DNA from 3 places in the Arthrobacter sp. A2-55 genome. Region 3 is predicted to be linked to each of the others. Evidence: riboswitches for the same ligand, from Rfam matches in the RefSeq annotation. Region 3 holds a riboswitch; each other region holds the start of a gene.
What was found. Region 3 has a riboswitch for S-adenosylmethionine ahead of LPN03_RS13900 (bifunctional o-acetylhomoserine/o-acetylserine sulfhydrylase). Riboswitches for the same ligand answer to the same signal wherever they lie in the genome.
Positions count from the first base shown of each region.

Region 1: another riboswitch for S-adenosylmethionine. It lies ahead of LPN03_RS04475 (DUF1737 domain-containing protein); the one in region 3 lies ahead of LPN03_RS13900 (bifunctional o-acetylhomoserine/o-acetylserine sulfhydrylase).
Region 2: another riboswitch for S-adenosylmethionine. It lies ahead of LPN03_RS11205 (hypothetical protein); the one in region 3 lies ahead of LPN03_RS13900 (bifunctional o-acetylhomoserine/o-acetylserine sulfhydrylase).

Region 1 is NZ_JAJLOZ010000009.1:42,082-47,088, forward strand. Features, by position in the region: gene LPN03_RS04465 (aminodeoxychorismate lyase) at 55-972, shown strand; gene LPN03_RS04470 (Pr6Pr family membrane protein) at 944-1,597, opposite strand; SAM riboswitch class IV at 1,722-1,843, shown strand; gene LPN03_RS04475 (DUF1737 domain-containing protein) at 1,926-2,186, shown strand; gene LPN03_RS04480 (rhodanese-like domain-containing protein) at 2,183-2,575, shown strand; gene LPN03_RS04485 (O-succinylhomoserine sulfhydrylase) at 2,668-3,879, shown strand; gene LPN03_RS04490 (UDP-N-acetylglucosamine 1-carboxyvinyltransferase) at 4,061-5,007, opposite strand, start outside.
Region 2 is NZ_JAJLOZ010000035.1:12,306-17,312, forward strand. Features, by position in the region: gene LPN03_RS11185 (FAD:protein FMN transferase) at 1-168, opposite strand, end outside; gene LPN03_RS11190 (hypothetical protein) at 220-441, shown strand; gene LPN03_RS11195 (helix-turn-helix domain-containing protein) at 677-1,261, opposite strand; gene LPN03_RS11200 (sodium:solute symporter) at 1,437-2,963, shown strand; SAM riboswitch class IV at 3,161-3,274, shown strand; gene LPN03_RS11205 (hypothetical protein) at 3,283-3,588, shown strand; gene LPN03_RS11210 (biotin/lipoyl-containing protein) at 3,599-3,829, opposite strand; gene LPN03_RS11215 (alpha-ketoacid dehydrogenase subunit beta) at 3,826-4,893, opposite strand; gene LPN03_RS11220 (thiamine pyrophosphate-dependent dehydrogenase E1 component subunit alpha) at 4,890-5,007, opposite strand, start outside.
Region 3 is NZ_JAJLOZ010000050.1:22,656-27,662, reverse strand. Features, by position in the region: gene LPN03_RS13910 (hypothetical protein) at 664-1,149, shown strand; gene LPN03_RS13905 (homoserine O-acetyltransferase MetX) at 1,183-2,277, opposite strand; gene LPN03_RS13900 (bifunctional o-acetylhomoserine/o-acetylserine sulfhydrylase) at 2,398-3,720, opposite strand; SAM riboswitch class IV at 3,806-3,922, opposite strand; gene LPN03_RS13895 (Tex family protein) at 4,044-5,007, opposite strand, start outside.

The sequences.
Region 1 (5,007 bases), on a different contig from region 3:
AGCCTACCGGTGGAGGCGCCCGGCGGCGGAACCGGTGGCCAGTATGCTCAAGTCATGACAGTTTTGGTGTTTCTTGACCCCGCTTTCCCCGACGGGCGCGTGGCCGACTCCGGCACGCCCGCGATCCTCGCCACGGACCAGGGCGTGACCCGCGGCGACGGCATCTTCGAGTCCCTGCTGGCCGTGAACGGCACGCCCCGCAAGGTGCAGGCACACCTTGACCGGATGGCCCGTTCCGCCCGCTCGCTGGACTTGGACATCCCCGACGCCGGCACCTGGCTGCGGGCCATTTCGACGGCGGCCGCCACCTTTGCCTCTGCCTCCCCCCAGGGCCCGGATGAACACGGCAACACCAACATTGTCATCAAGCTCATCGCCACCCGGGGCCCGGAGGGCGCCAACGCCACCACGGCATGGGTGCAGGCCTCCGCCGTGCCGCCGCTGCTGGCCGAGCAGCGCGAGAAGGGCCTGGATGTGCTGCTGCTGGACCGCGGCTATGACAGCACCATTTCCCACCGGGCCCCGTGGCTGCTGCTGGGGGCCAAGACGCTTTCCTACGCCGTCAACATGGCCGCCCTGCGCCACGCCCACTCCCACGGCGCGGATGACGTGATCTTCACCAGCGGTGACGGACACGTGTTGGAGGGGCCGACGTCGTCCGTCCTGCTGGCGCAGTTGGCGGACCGCGGCGGCGCCCCGGTCAAGCGCCTCATCACGCCCAACCTGGACAGCGGCATCCTGCCCGGCACCACGCAGGGGGCGCTGTTTGCCGCCGCGAAGGAGGCCGGCTGGGAGCTGGGGTACGGGCCCGTGGAGCCGCAGGACCTGTTCGACGCCGACGCCGTGTGGCTGATTTCCAGCATCAGGCTGCTGGCTCCCGTGAACACCATTGACGGACGGGCTGTGGGCACGGCGGACGTCCGGTCCAGGCTGACGGCCGAACTCAGCGCCCTGCTGGCACAGACCCACTGACGGCGTTCGGGGCAATCAGGGGGCGGAGCTTGTTGCCGGCCACCACCAGCACGGCACTGACGGCAAGGAACGCAACGGCGATGAGCACACAGGTGAGCGCCACCGTGCCGTAGCCGCCGTTGGCCGGGTTCAGGAACGGGTAGGCGTACCAGTTGATGGCTGCGCCGCGTACCAGCGAGTAGGCCAGATAGGCCACGGGCAGCACGAGCACCAGGCCCAGCCGCCTGAACGCGATGGGCAGCCGCGGCGACTGCACCAGCCAATCCAGCACCACGGCCACGGGCATCACGTAGTGCAGCCACGTGTTGATCCACGGCAGCAGCGAGCCCAGGTCCACGTCGCGCAGGAGGGCGCTGAACACGATGCCCACCAGCGCCATGCACACCACGGAGGCGCAGCGGGCCAGCTGCCACAGCGGACCCAGCTCGCGTCCGCGCCAGGCCAGCACGGACTCCACCAGCAGCACGCAGGCGGCAAAAATGTTTGACAGGTTCGTGAAGTAGCTGAAGAAGTTCAGCACATTGAAGCCGTGGCTGATGTGGATGCCCAGCTGGATGCCCACGGCGGCCAGGGTCACCGCGCCGAGCAGGAAGCGCAGGGCGGCAAGTACGCGGCGTAGTGTCATGGCTTCATCCTGCCACGGACCCCGCACGGCAGGACCCGGGTGCGGGCGCCGATTTTGTCATGTTGCGCCACATTTCGCTGCTGCATTAGTGACGGCACGGGGTGCGCGTGTTATTTTTCAAGGGAGTAATGAGCGCCAGCGCCAAGCCCTGACTTGCTGGCCGGCAACCCACTTTTTCGTTCGGGGTGCCTCAGGTGAATACTCGGCAAACCCGGCAATCAGCGGCCGCGGTTGCAAGCGCGAACGCCCGATGTGCCCTTTTGCATGTGTGGAAACGCCGTACGTACATTGCGCTTGCAGCAACGTCCGCCTGCACTCAGGAGCTCGCATGTCCGCTGACGAATCCCCCCTCGCCTACCGCCTTATCACCGGCCCCGACGACCGTTCCTTTTGTGAACGGATCTCCGCAGCCCTGGCCGAAGGCTACATTTTGCACGGCAGCCCGTCGGTGACGTTCAACGGCGCCTCCGTGATCGCCGCCCAGGCCGTCATCCTGCCGCACGCCGTGGCCTCCTCCGACGCCGCCGTCGCCAATGCCGTCCAGGAGCTGGAAGACCCTGAAGAGTTCGACGGCGAGGGAATCGCGTGAGCTACGCCGGAGACCTGGTCCCCGCCCAGGCATGGGACAAGCTGGGCGAGGGCGCCGTGCTGGTGGACGTGCGCACTGACGGCGAATGGACCCACATTGGCGTCCCCGATGTCTCCTCCCTGGGTGCCGAGCCGGTGTTCATCCAGTGGAACCTGGCCAGCGGGGCCCCGAACCCGGCGTTCCTCTCGGAGCTCCAGGCCGCGGTTCCGGCGGAGACCCCGCTGGTCATCCTGTGCCGTTCGGGGGCGCGGTCCGTTGCCGCCGCCGAGGCCGCCACGGCTGCCGGCTACACGGCCTTCAACGTCCTGGAGGGCTTTGAGGGCGTGCCGGACAGCTACGGCGACCGCATTGTCAACGGCTGGAAAAACCGCCACCTGCCCTGGAAATAAGCGCCCGGGGCGCGCGGCCCCGAAGCTGGCACCACCTGGCACCACCTGGCACCACCTGGCACCACCTGCGAAAACTAAGGAATGACACGCAATTGAGCAACTTTAATGAGCACGCCGCATCATGGGCCGACAGCACCCAGGCCGTCCGGGGCGGGCTGGACCGCAGCAACTTCCAGGAAACCTCCGAGGCCATCTTCCTCAATTCCGGCTTTGTGTACGAATCCGCCGAGGCCGCCGAGCAGTCCTTCACGGGCGAGGTGGACCGCTTTGTGTACTCCCGTTACGGCAATCCGTCCGTGGCCACGTTCCAGGAACGCCTGCGGCTGCTGGAGGGCAAGGAAGCCTGCTTCGCGACGGCGTCGGGCATGTCCGCCGTGTTCACCGCACTGGGTGCCCTGCTGGGGGCCGGCGACCGCGTGGTGGCGTCCCGCTCGTTGTTCGGATCCTGCTTTGTCATCCTGAACGAACTGCTCCCCCGCTGGGGCGTGGAGACCGTGTTTGTGGACGGCCCGGACCTGGAGCAGTGGCGTTCGGCACTGAGCGTTCCCACCACCGCCGTGTTCTTTGAGTCGCCGTCCAACCCCATGCAGGAAATCATCGACGTGCAGGCGGTGTGCGAGCTCGCCCATGCGGCCGGGGCCCAGGTGGTGGCCGACAATGTGTTTGCCACCCCCCTGTTGCAGCGCTGCGGCGACTTCGGCGCGGACATCGTGGTCTACTCCGGCACCAAGCACATTGACGGGCAGGGCCGGGTACTGGGCGGCGCCATCCTGGGGACCAAGGAATTCATCGACGGCCCCGTCAAGAACCTGATGCGGCACACGGGCCCGGCGCTGTCCGCGTTCAATGCCTGGGTGCTGACGAAGGGCCTGGAAACCATGGGCATCCGCGTGGCCGCATCCTGCGCCAGCGCCCTGGCCCTGGGCGAGTTCCTCGAGGCGCAGCCGCAGGTCAGCCGCGTCATCTACCCCTTCCTGCCCTCGCACCCGCAGCATGAGCTCGCGAAGAAGCAGATGAAGGCCGGCGGCACGGTGCTCACCTTTGAGCTGGCCGAGCCCGATGGCGGCACCCGCAAGGAAGCCGCCTTCAGGCTCCTGAACGCCCTGGAAATTGTGGACATTTCCAACAACCTGGGCGACACGAAGTCCCTCATCACCCACCCGGCCACCACCACGCACCGCGCCATGGGTCCGGAAGGGCGGGCCGCCATCGGCCTCTCCGACGGCTTCCTGCGCCTCTCCGTCGGCCTGGAGGACCTGGACGACCTCAAGAAGGACCTCGAAAGGGCCCTCGCAGCAATCTAGCCCCCCCGTCGAAGTTGGAGATAACCACCCCTCCGCCCGTCGAGATTGGAGATCACCACCGATGAGGTGGGTGGTTATCTCCAATCTCGACGGTTGGGGCGGTGGTTATCTCCAATCTCGAGGACGACGGCGGCCGGTGACCTTTCGCGCGAAAGGTCACCGGCCGCCGTCGTGCTTGGACTTAGTCCTGGAAGTATTCGATTTCGGCGCCAACGGTGTTCAGGCGCTCGGCCAGGTCCTCATAGCCGCGCTCGATCACGTAGATGTTGCGCAACTCCGACGTTCCCTTCGCGGCAAGCATGGCCAGCAGGATGCAGGCGGCGGGGCGGAGGGCCGGCGGGCAGCCGATCTCCGCCGAGCGCCACGCGGTGGGGCCCTTGATGTCAATGCGGTGCGGATCCAGCAGCCGCACGCCGGCGCCAAGCCGGTTCAGCTCGGTCAGGTAGATGGCGCGGTTCTCGTACACCCAGTCGTGGATGAGCGTGGTGCCCTCGGCGCAGGAGGCGATGACGGCGAAGAAGGGCAGGTTGTCGATGTTCAGGCCCGGGAACGGCATGGGGTGGATCTTGTCCGGTGCGGCGTGCAGCTCAGAGGGCAGGGTGGTGATGTCCACCAGGCGGGTCTTGCCGTTGCGGGCCGTGTATTCGGCGGACTTGCGGTAGTGGAAGCCCATCTGCTCCAGCACCTTGAGCTCAATTTCCATGAACTCAATGGGCACGCGGCGCACGGTGACCTCGGACTTAGTCACGATGCCGGCGGTGATCAGGGACATCGCCTCGATGGGGTCCTCGGACGGGAAGTACTCAATATCCACGTCGATGCGGGCCCGGCCGCGGATGGTCAGCGTGGTGGAGCCCACGCCTTCCACGTGCACGCCCAGCCCCTGCAGGTAAAAGCACAGGTCCTGGACCATGTAGTTAGGGCTGGCGTTGCGAATCACGGTGGTGCCCTCGCGGTGCGCGGCGGCCATGATGGCGTTTTCGGTAACGGTGTCCCCGCGCTCGGTCAGCACAAAGGTGCGGTCGCTGTGATCGCTGAGCGGGGCCTGCACCTGGTAGAAACCGTTGTGCGCGGTAACGGCCAGGCCAAATTCGCGCAGGGCCTGCATGTGGGGCTCCACCGTGCGCG
Region 2 (5,007 bases), on a different contig from region 3:
CGAGTCGGGGCGGAAGCGGCTGCAGGCGAGGTCGACGGCGTCGAGCACGTGCCGTGCAAGCTGCTCCGCCGCATCCAGCCGGGAGGGTTCCGTCACCAAGACGGACGCCTCAAGGCCCCACACCTGCCAGGCCCGCGATGCGATGGCGGACGTTTCCGGGGCCCTCATGAGCCTGAAGACTGTGAGTGGCTGGAGCCGCCGTTTCCGGCCTGCAGCTGCGTGCTTGAACTTGAGCTGGAACCGGAGTTGGCACCGGAGTTGGAACTTGAGCTTGAGCCCGAACTGGAACCAGAACTTGAGCCGGAGCTGGAACTTGAACCCGAACTGGAACCAGAACTCGAACCGGAGCTGTCCGCGGAAGCCGTTGGCGCCGCCGTCGTAGTTTGCGTTGTCTGGGAGGTGGCGGCTTTGACGGCATTGGCGGAAGTGATGGTGCCGTAAAAGGCGGCGCTGCCGAGCCCCACCGTGCCGACCGCTCCCAGCGCCACAACGGAAGTGACCGCCTTGGCAAGTGTTTTGGGGTTTCTGGATGAAGCCATGGCGTGCTCCTCACATTCAAAGTCTTGATTTGCGGTGGATTGTCAGTTACTACAATCCAACGCCTTGCTAAGAATTGGCCGTGAGGAGCCTTTCGGCCGCATAGCAATTGGTGGGAGCCGGTGCCGGGGGCCGGCGGTTACGCGCCCGAGCCCGACGCGGCGGGGACCAGGATGAACAGCGCCTCAACCGGTTCGGAAGTGCGGTTTTCCCAGGTGTGGGGTTCGCGGCCGGGGAAGGAAAGTGTGTCGCCGGCCTTCAGGTCATAGGAGTCCTGGGTCAGGATCAGTGTCAGCTCGCCGCTGATGATGTGGAGCACGTCCACGTCGCAGTCCACCGCATAGAGCTCGGATTCGCCGCGGCCAAAGGGTGCAATGGTGGAAGAGAGCACCTGGAGCCGGCGCTCTGAGCGGGCCGTGAGCAGGCGCTCCACAATGCCTTCGCCGCCCAGGGAGATGCGCGGGCCCTCCCCGCGCAGCGTCAGGTGCGTCTCCGGGACGGCGAACAGGTCGCCAATGGAGATGGAGAGGACCTGGCACAGGGTGACCAGGGAGGCAACGCTGGGAGAGGTGAGGTCTCGCTCCACCCGGCTCAGGAAGCCCTTGGTGAGTCCCGTTGCATCGGCCACGTGCTCAATGGTCAGCCGCTGGGACTGGCGGGCCGCCCGGATCCTGGACCCGATGGCCACCGGTGCCGAGCTGGGCTCAACGGGTAATGCCTTCATGTTCACTCCTTTAGCTCCGGGCACCACGTGCCCAAGGCGACTCTATACGGATGTGACGGGCGTACTTCCATTTTGACTGTTACCGCAATCACAGTTTAGCCTAATGGACAACGGAAGTTGCCTGATAGGCAATTTTCTATCGAGGAGTCATCATCACTGCACCCTGGAGCCTTACATGAGCTTGAACATTGCCATAGTCGTCCTCTACCTGGTGGCCATGCTGGCCTTCGGGTGGTGGGGCAAATCGCGCACCAAGAACAACAGCGACTTCCTGGTGGCCGGGCGGCGCCTGGGCCCGTTCCTGTACACCGGCACGATGGCCGCCGTCGTCCTGGGCGGCGCCTCAACCGTGGGCGGCGTGGGCCTCGGGTACAAGTTCGGCATTTCCGGCATGTGGCTGGTGGTGGCGATCGGCGTGGGCGTGCTGCTGCTGAGCCTGCTGTTCGCTCCCACCATCCAAAAGCTGAAGATCTACACGGTCTCCCAAATGCTCAGCCTGCGCTACGGGCAGGAAACCACCAAGATGTCCGGCATTGTGATGCTGGCCTACACCGTCATGATCTCGGCAACCTCCACCGGCGCCTACGCCACCATCTTTGTGGTGCTGTTTGGCTGGGAGCGTTGGCTGGCGATTGCCGTGGGCGGTGCCATTGTGCTGGTCTACTCCACCATTGGCGGCATGTGGTCCATCACCCTGGCGGACCAGGTGCAGTTCGTCATCAAGACCGTGGGCGTCTTCCTGCTCATGCTCCCCTTCGCCTGGAACGCCGCCGGAGGTCTCGCCGGCATCCAGTCCCGCGTTGAGTCCAGCTTCTTCCAGTGGGACGGCATCGGCGTCCAGACCATCATCACCTACTTTGTCATCTACACCCTGGGCCTGCTGATCGGCCAGGACATCTGGCAGCGCGTCTTCACCGCCCGCGACCCCAAGGTGGCCCGCGTTGGCGGCGCCACGGCCGGCATCTACTGCATCCTGTACGGCGTGGCCGGTGCCCTGATCGGCCTGGCCGCCCGCGTGGCCCTGCCCTCCATTGACGTCGCCACGCTGGGCAAGGACGTGGTTTACGCGGAGGTTGCCACGCACCTGCTGCCCATCGGCCTGGGTGGGATCGTCATGGCCGCCGCCGTGGCCGCCATGATGTCAACCGCCTCCGGCGCCCTGATCGCCGCAGCCACCGTGGCCCGCAAGGACGTGGTCCCGTTCGTGGCCAGCTGGTTCGGCAAGACCATAGACACCTCCGACACCTCCAACCCGGAGCACGACGTCAACGCCAACCGCTGGTACGTGCTGGGCCTGGGGCTGGGCGTGGTGCTCATTTCCATCGTGGTCAGCGACGTGGTCTTCGCCCTGACCATCGCCTACGACATCCTGGTGGGCGGGCTCCTGGTGGCCATCATCGGCGGGCTGGCGTGGAAGCGCGGCACCGGCCTGGGCGCCGCCTGGTCCATGGCCGTGGGCTGCGGCCTGACCCTGGTGCTGCTGGTGCTCTACGCGACGGGAGTGATCCCCAGCGCGGACGGCATCTACGCCAACGAGCCCATCTACTACGGCCTGCTCGCCTCCCTCATTGTCTACGTTGCCGTCTCGCTGGCCACCCCGGCCACTCCGGCCCACATCCGCGACGCCTGGGACCGCCGGTTGAGTGCGGCTGCCACGGATTCCAACGAGGACGACATCGAAGTGCTCACCAGCCGGAAGTAGCCGGTCTCAGCCGGGAACTTTTCCCTGGGGCAAAACCCGGGCTGGGTTTTGCCCCGGGTGCACCGGGGGCACAACCCAAGTCGAGTTTTGCCCCACAGGAAAGTGCATCGTTGCGTAAGCGGCACGACGGCGGATGGTCACGTAATAAATTACGTCACCATCCGCCGTCGTGCTTTTTGGCGGTAATCTTGAGCCAGCTTCAAGAGATGCGGCGCCAAGCTCCGACTGGCCGCGCACCAACCCCATGTTCACAGGGTGGTTCGGATGAGGAAGCGGCCCGCGGTGACAGGATCCGGGGGCAAGAGCACTCCCAAAGGCCGTGATGATGACCGTTATCTCCGTCAACCGCATTCCCGCGAACCGCAACGCTGCCCGGGCCGCCACACCGCCGCAGGGCATTCCCGTGCTGCCGGCCGTGGATATCAACTACGGCACTGTCACGTTCTTCACCCCGTCGGGGCACCACAATTATTGGTCTGCCGAGCCGGACCTGCTGGTGGACGCGCTGTCGCAGGCGGTCCGCCCGGCCCAGTGGATCCCGGAAATCGCCACGCTGGTGGTGACCGTGGCCCAGACCGGCGTGCGGACCGGCCGGCGCCTCGGCTTCCGCCTCGCGGCGCACTAACCGCCTGCGGTCATTCGATGACTGCGATCACCGCACCCTGCGCCACTTCGTCGCCTTCCTGAACGCGAAGCCGGACGGTGCCGGCCACGGGCGCGTAGATTTCGGCGTCGACCTTGTCTATGGCCACCTCGGCGAGCAGGTGCTTTTCGGCAACTGCGTCGCCGTCGGCCACGTACCAGGTGGCCAGGACGCCGGGCTCGGAGGCGTCCCCCGTCATCATCGGAAACAGGACTTCGTTCATGCAGTTGCCGCCTTCCGGACCGCGGCCTCAATGCGTGCGGCCGTTGGCAACACAGCATATTCGAGTTCATGGGCGTACGGAATGGGCACGTCGGGGACGCAGACGCGGCTGAAGTGCTTCAAGAGGGCCGGGTCGTGCTCGGTGATGGTGGCCGCGATTTCGCCGGAAAGCCCGAACGACTGGTAGTCCTCATCCACCACAATCACGCGCCCGGTCTTGGCGGCGGTGGCGATGACCGCCTCCCGGTCCAGCGGCACCAGCGAGCGCAGGTCCAGCACCTCCACGTTGATGCCCTCCTCCTCCAGCTTCTCCGCCACGTCCAGGCTGTGGTGCACGGACAGCGACAGCGTCACGATGCTGACGTCCGTGCCCTCCCGGACCACCTTGGCCTTGCCGATCGGAACCACGTAGTCCTCCTCCGGGACGGCGCCGATGGAGCGCTTGTTCTTCGCCATCCAGGCCAGGCCCATGACGCCCTTGTGGAACATGTACACCACGGGGTCGTCGGATTGGATGGCCGCCGTCATGAGCCCCTTCGCGTCGTACGGGTTGGAGGGGACCACCACCTTCATGCCGGGCAGGTGCGCGAACGTGCCCCACAGTGTTTGCGAGTGCTGGGCGCCGTCGGAATAGCCGCCGCCCACCGCCGTCATCAGCACCATGGGGACGCGGACGTTGCCGCCTGATTCGTAGTGGATCTTGGCCATGTGGTTGTAGATCTGGTCCATGCACACGCCGAAGAAGTCCACGAACATCAGCTCGACAATGGGCCGCATGCCTTCCACGGCAGCCCCGATGCCCAGCCCGATGAACGCCGTCTCGGAAATCGGCGTGTCAATGATCCGCTCCGATCCGAACCTCTCCAGCAGCCCCGTGGTGGAGGAGAAAATGCCGCCGTAGGCCGCCACGTCCTCGCCCATCACGAATACTGACGGGTCCTTTTCCATCTGCGAGCCGATGGCTTCCTGCAGCGCCTTGGCCGTGTTCAACCGCCGGCTGCCGGCGTCTGGCTCCACGGGCAGTGACATTTGAGCAGCGGCAGCTGCACTGGTTGAGATGCTCATGACTGGGCTCCTTCCACAAATACGTACTTCAGTGCCTCGGCCGGGTTGGGCGTTGGCGCGGCCTTGGCATGTTCGACGGCGTCGTCCACCTGGGTGCCCGCCCACGCTGTCATT
Region 3 (5,007 bases):
CCGCAGGACGCTGTCCCCAGCCGGCTGAGGTGCCTGGACCTGCGACATGGGGCCACATTAAGCGGTGCCGTTGGGTGCCGGGTCCGAACTCCCTCCGAATCCCCCGTGAGTTTCCCCCCGACGCTCCATCACTTTTTGCGATCTTTTCCTCGACGCGGCATCACTTTCTGCGCTCTTTTCCCCGACGCTCGGTCCCAACCGGGGCACCTCCTGCGCACCGTGCCGCAGTTTATGAGGGAGGGTTGGCAAAAACACCCCGAAAGGTGATGGAGCGTCACTCGGTGCTGGGCTGGGCGAAGCACCTTTCTGTGCGCGTGTCATGCTGCACCGTCCCTGCGCGTGATGTGCTTGACCGCCCCCGGCACTGGCCATGCTCCACCCGCCTACACTGGCCATGCTGGACTTCCCGCTGGGGCAGAACCCATGCTGAGTTTTGCCCCGGGTGCACCGGGGGCAGAACTCGAGCTGGGTTCTGCCCCACAGGAAAGTTTGCGAACCGTCCGGCGGAGCCGCCCCGACCCCCGCGCCGCGCACTCTGCCCCATCCCGGACCAAGACAGTGATGCTGGCCGGGCCAGGGGACCCCTCGGCGGCATTGCCCGGTATGACGGCAGGCAAGCCGACTAGGATGGATGGAAGCGCGAATATTCCGCGCCCTGTCTTCGTGAAGAGGTGCGTTGTGCTGACATTGCTCGACCCAGTGGTGGCCGGAGACGTGGCCGCTTCGCAGTCCGGATCCTTTTCCCTGCAGCCCTTCCTTGTTTTCGTCATCATCGCCGTAGTGCTGCTGGCCAATTTTGCCAAGGCTGCCAGCCGCAAGAAGCGCGCCCGGAACGCCTCACCCTATGCAGCCCAACCCGTCCGCCCGGCCCAAGCCGGACGCCCCGGGCAGTCTAGCCGCCCCGGGCAGCAGGGCATCGCCCACCAGGCGGCGCCGGCCGCTTATATTGGAACGTTGCTCAACGGTGTGCCCATGAAGAACTACGATGCCGCGCACGGCCAGCAAACCACCGGTTTCGCCAACGAGCGCATGAAGGCCGAGGCTGAACTCAAGCGGCAGCTGGACGCCCTGGACGCCGCCCGCCGCGCCGGCCAGGTGACCGCCGAACAGTACGCCGCCCATAGGGAAGCCATTTTCCGCAACTTCTGATCGACGGTCCCGAGGCGCCGCGACACTGGAACGCTAATCGGTGAAGAACTGCTCCCGCAGCAATTCGCCCACGGCCCCCACCTCGGTGAGGAAGCCGTCGTGGCCAATGGCCGAGTCGATCCGGCGCACTTCAACGCTGCCGGGCAGCGCCGCCGCCAGTTCCTCGGATTGGGCCGGGAAATACAGCCTGTCGCTGTTGACGGCGGCCACCAGGAATTCGACGCCGGCCGTCCGCGCCAGCGCCTCCTCCAGTGTGCCGCGCCCGCGCCCGACGTCGTGGCTCATGAGGGCCTCGGTGATGACAATGTAGCTGTTGGCGTCGAAGCGGCCCACCAGCTTGCGTGCCTGGTGGTCCAGGTAGCTTTCCACCTGGTACCGCTCCTGCACCGGGCTCCCGCCGTCCGTGCGCAGCCGGCCGTGGCTGATGGGGTTTTCCCCGGCCTGGGAATTGCGGCCAAACCGCGTCCCCATCTCGGCCTCGGAACGGTAGGTGATGTGGGCAATCCGCCGCGCCAGGCCCAGGCCCAAGGTGGGCGCCGCGCCGTCGTAGTAGTCCCCGTTGGCGAAGTTGGGGTCCTGGCGGATGGCAAGGACCTGGGCCTGGGCGAACGCGATTTGCTCGGCCGTGCTGGCGGCACAGGCCGCCACCACGGCGCACCGCCGGACCCGTTCCGGGAACGTCACTGCCCATTCCAGGGCCCTGGCGCCTCCCATGGACCCGCCAATGACGGCGTGCCAGGAGGTGATGCCCAGCTGGTCCGCCAGCCGGGCCTCCGCGTGGACCGAGTCGCGGATGGTGACGAACGGGAAGCGGGAGCCGTACGGGGCGCCGTCGCCGGCAATGCTGGAGGGGCCTGTGGTGCCGTAGCAGCCGCCCAGCATGTTGGCGCACACCACGAAATACTGATCGGTGTCGATCACCTCGCCGGGGCCGACCAGGCCCTCCCACCAGCCGTTCTCTTCCGAATCGCCCCGGCTGACGTGCGTGCTGCCAGTCAGCGCGTGCTGGATGAGCACCGCATTGCTGCCGGCCGCGTTCAGCGTCCCCCAGCATTCAAAGGCCATGGTGACCGAGGGCAGTGACCCCCCGGCCTCCAGTTCCAGTGAACCGATGCCGACCGAGCGCAGGAGGCCGCCGCCCTGGCCGACGGCGGCCTGCCAGGAACTGTCCGCCGGCCCGGATCCGCCGGTTTCGATGTCAGGGGTAAACACGTTCCGCTCCGCTGCACCTGGACTCACATGGGCCACTTAGTTCACGGACGATTTTGCTGCGCGGAAACCTGCTTCAAGGTCGGCAATAATGTCGTCCACACCCTCCAGCCCCACGGACAGGCGCACCAGCCCCGGGCGGACGCCGGCTGCGAGCCGCTGTTCCTCGCTGAGCTGGGCGTGGGTGGTGGAGGCAGGGTGGATCACCAGCGAACGCACATCTCCGAGGTTGGCAACGTGCGAGTGCAGTTCCAGGCCGTCAACGAAGCGCTTGCCGGCCTCCAGCCCGCCCTTGATGTCGAAGGAGACGATGGCGCCGGTCCCCTTGGGGCCGTACTTGCGTCCGCGCTCAAACCAGGGGCTGGAAGGGATTCCTGAGTACGCAACGGCCTCCACGTTTTCATTCGCTTCCAGCCACTGTGCGACCTTGACGGCGTTGCTGACGTGGCGCTCCACGCGCAGGCTCAGCGTCTCGATGCCCTGGGCGATGAGGAAGGCATTGAACGGCGAGATGGCCGAACCGAGGTCGCGCAGCAGCTGCACGCGGGCCTTGAGGATGTAGGCCAGGTTGGCGCCCAGGGCGCTGCCGACGCCGAGGTCGCGGGCGTAGACCAGCCCATTGTAGGTCTCGTCAGGGGTGTTGAAGCCGGGGAACTTTTCCGGATCCGCGGCGAAGTCAAACTTGCCGCCGTCGACAATCACGCCGCCGATGGCCGTGCCGTGGCCGCCGAGGTACTTGGTGGCGGAATGGATGACGATGTCGGCACCCCACTCGAGGGGGCGGATCAGGTACGGGGTGGCGAGCGTGTTGTCCACGATCAGAGGCACGCCAGCCTCGTGGGCGATGGTGCTGATCTCCTCGAGGTTCAGCACGTCCTGGCGGGGGTTGGAGACGGTCTCGCCGAAGAAGGCCTTGGTGTTGGGCTTGACGGCCGCACGCCATTCGTCCAGGTTGTCGGGGTCGGAGACAAAGGTGACCTCGATGCCGAGCTTCTTCAGCGAGTGGGCCAGCAGGTTGAACGTGCCGCCGTAGACGCTGGGGCTGGAGACGATGTGGTCCCCGGCCTGGGCCAAGTTGAGGATGGCGAAGGTGGTGGCCGCCTGGCCCGAGGACAGCAGCAGGGCGGCAACGCCGCCTTCCAGGCTGGCAACGCGCTGCTCGACGGCGTCGGTTGTGGGGTTGCCGATGCGGGTGTAGATCGGCTCCAGCTCGGCCAGCGCAAAGCGGGCTGCGGCGCTTTCCGTGGACGGGAACACGAAGGACGTGGTCTGGTAGATGGGGAGGGCGCGTGCACCTGTGGTGGCGTCCGGCTCCTGGCCTACGTGGATCTGACGGGTTTCAAATGACCAACCATTGCTCATGGGAGCTCCTTAAACACTAGAGGCCTGCAATAAGTGCGGCCCATCCGCGCCACAGGGACGCCGTGATGGGCCGAAGGAATTGTGCGGCCCGCGCTTGCACCGAAACCGGGTGGTTCGGTACCTGGTCTTCACCCGGGGCACCCCACCGCGGAAGGAGGGTTGCCGGCCAGCGAGCCGGGGCTTGTCGCTGGCGCTCATGACCTGTATCCAGTGTGCGAGACCGGCGCTTCACGGCGCAACAATATGACTGGTTTGTGACTTATGCCGAACAAGTGCTGGACAAATCACGCAAATGGTGCCATGCGCTGAATGAGTGGATGATGCTACGGCTTCAGCCCCGCACGGCGCAGCGCCTCTGCCATGGCAGTGTTGGCCGGGGCCGGGGCCGCTGACTTGGCCGCGGCGGCTGGGGCAGTGCGTGACGGCGCGCCCTTGGCCCCCGCTGCCCGACCCTGGCGGGAGCCGCCCCCGGCGGCCGGCGAGGTGCGCGCCGGGGTCCGGGAGCCGGCGTCGTTCTTCCCCTTCCCGGCGGCAGCGTCCCCCGGCTGGTCATCCAGGCGCAGGGTGAGGGAGATCCGCTTGCGTTCCGGTTCTACCTCCAGGACCTTGACGCGGACCACCTGGCCGGACTTGACCACGGTCCGGGGGTCGGAGACGAAACTGTTGCTCATGGCGGAGACGTGGACCAGCCCGTCCTGGTGCACGCCGATGTCCACAAACGCGCCGAACGCCGCCACATTGGACACCGTCCCTTCCAGGATCATGCCGGGGCGCAAATCGGTGATCTTTTCAACGCCGTCGGCAAAGGTGGCAGTTTCGAAGCGGGGGCGGGGGTCGCGGCCGGGCTTTTGCAGCTCCGCCACGATGTCCGCCACGGTGGGCAGGCCGAAGGCGCCGTCCACGAAGTCCGCCGGGTTCACGGCCGCGACGGCGGGCACCCCGCCGGAGATTTCGGCCTTGCCGGCGCCCACGGCGGCAAGGATTTTGCGCGCCACGCCGTAGGCCTCGGGGTGCACGCTGGAGGCGTCCAGGGGCTCCGCTCCCCCGGTGATCCGCAGGAATCCGGCACACTGCTCAAAGGCCTTGGGGCCCAGCCGCGCCACCTTTTTCAGTTCCGAGCGCTTGCTGAAGGGCCCGTTTTCATTGCGGTGCGCCACGATGTTTTCACTGAGCAGGGGCCCGACGCCGGCCACCCTCGCCAGGAGCGCGGGCGACGCCGTGTTCAGGTCCACGCCCACGGCGTTGACGCAGTCCTCCACGACGGCGTCCAGCGAGCGTTCCAGCTTG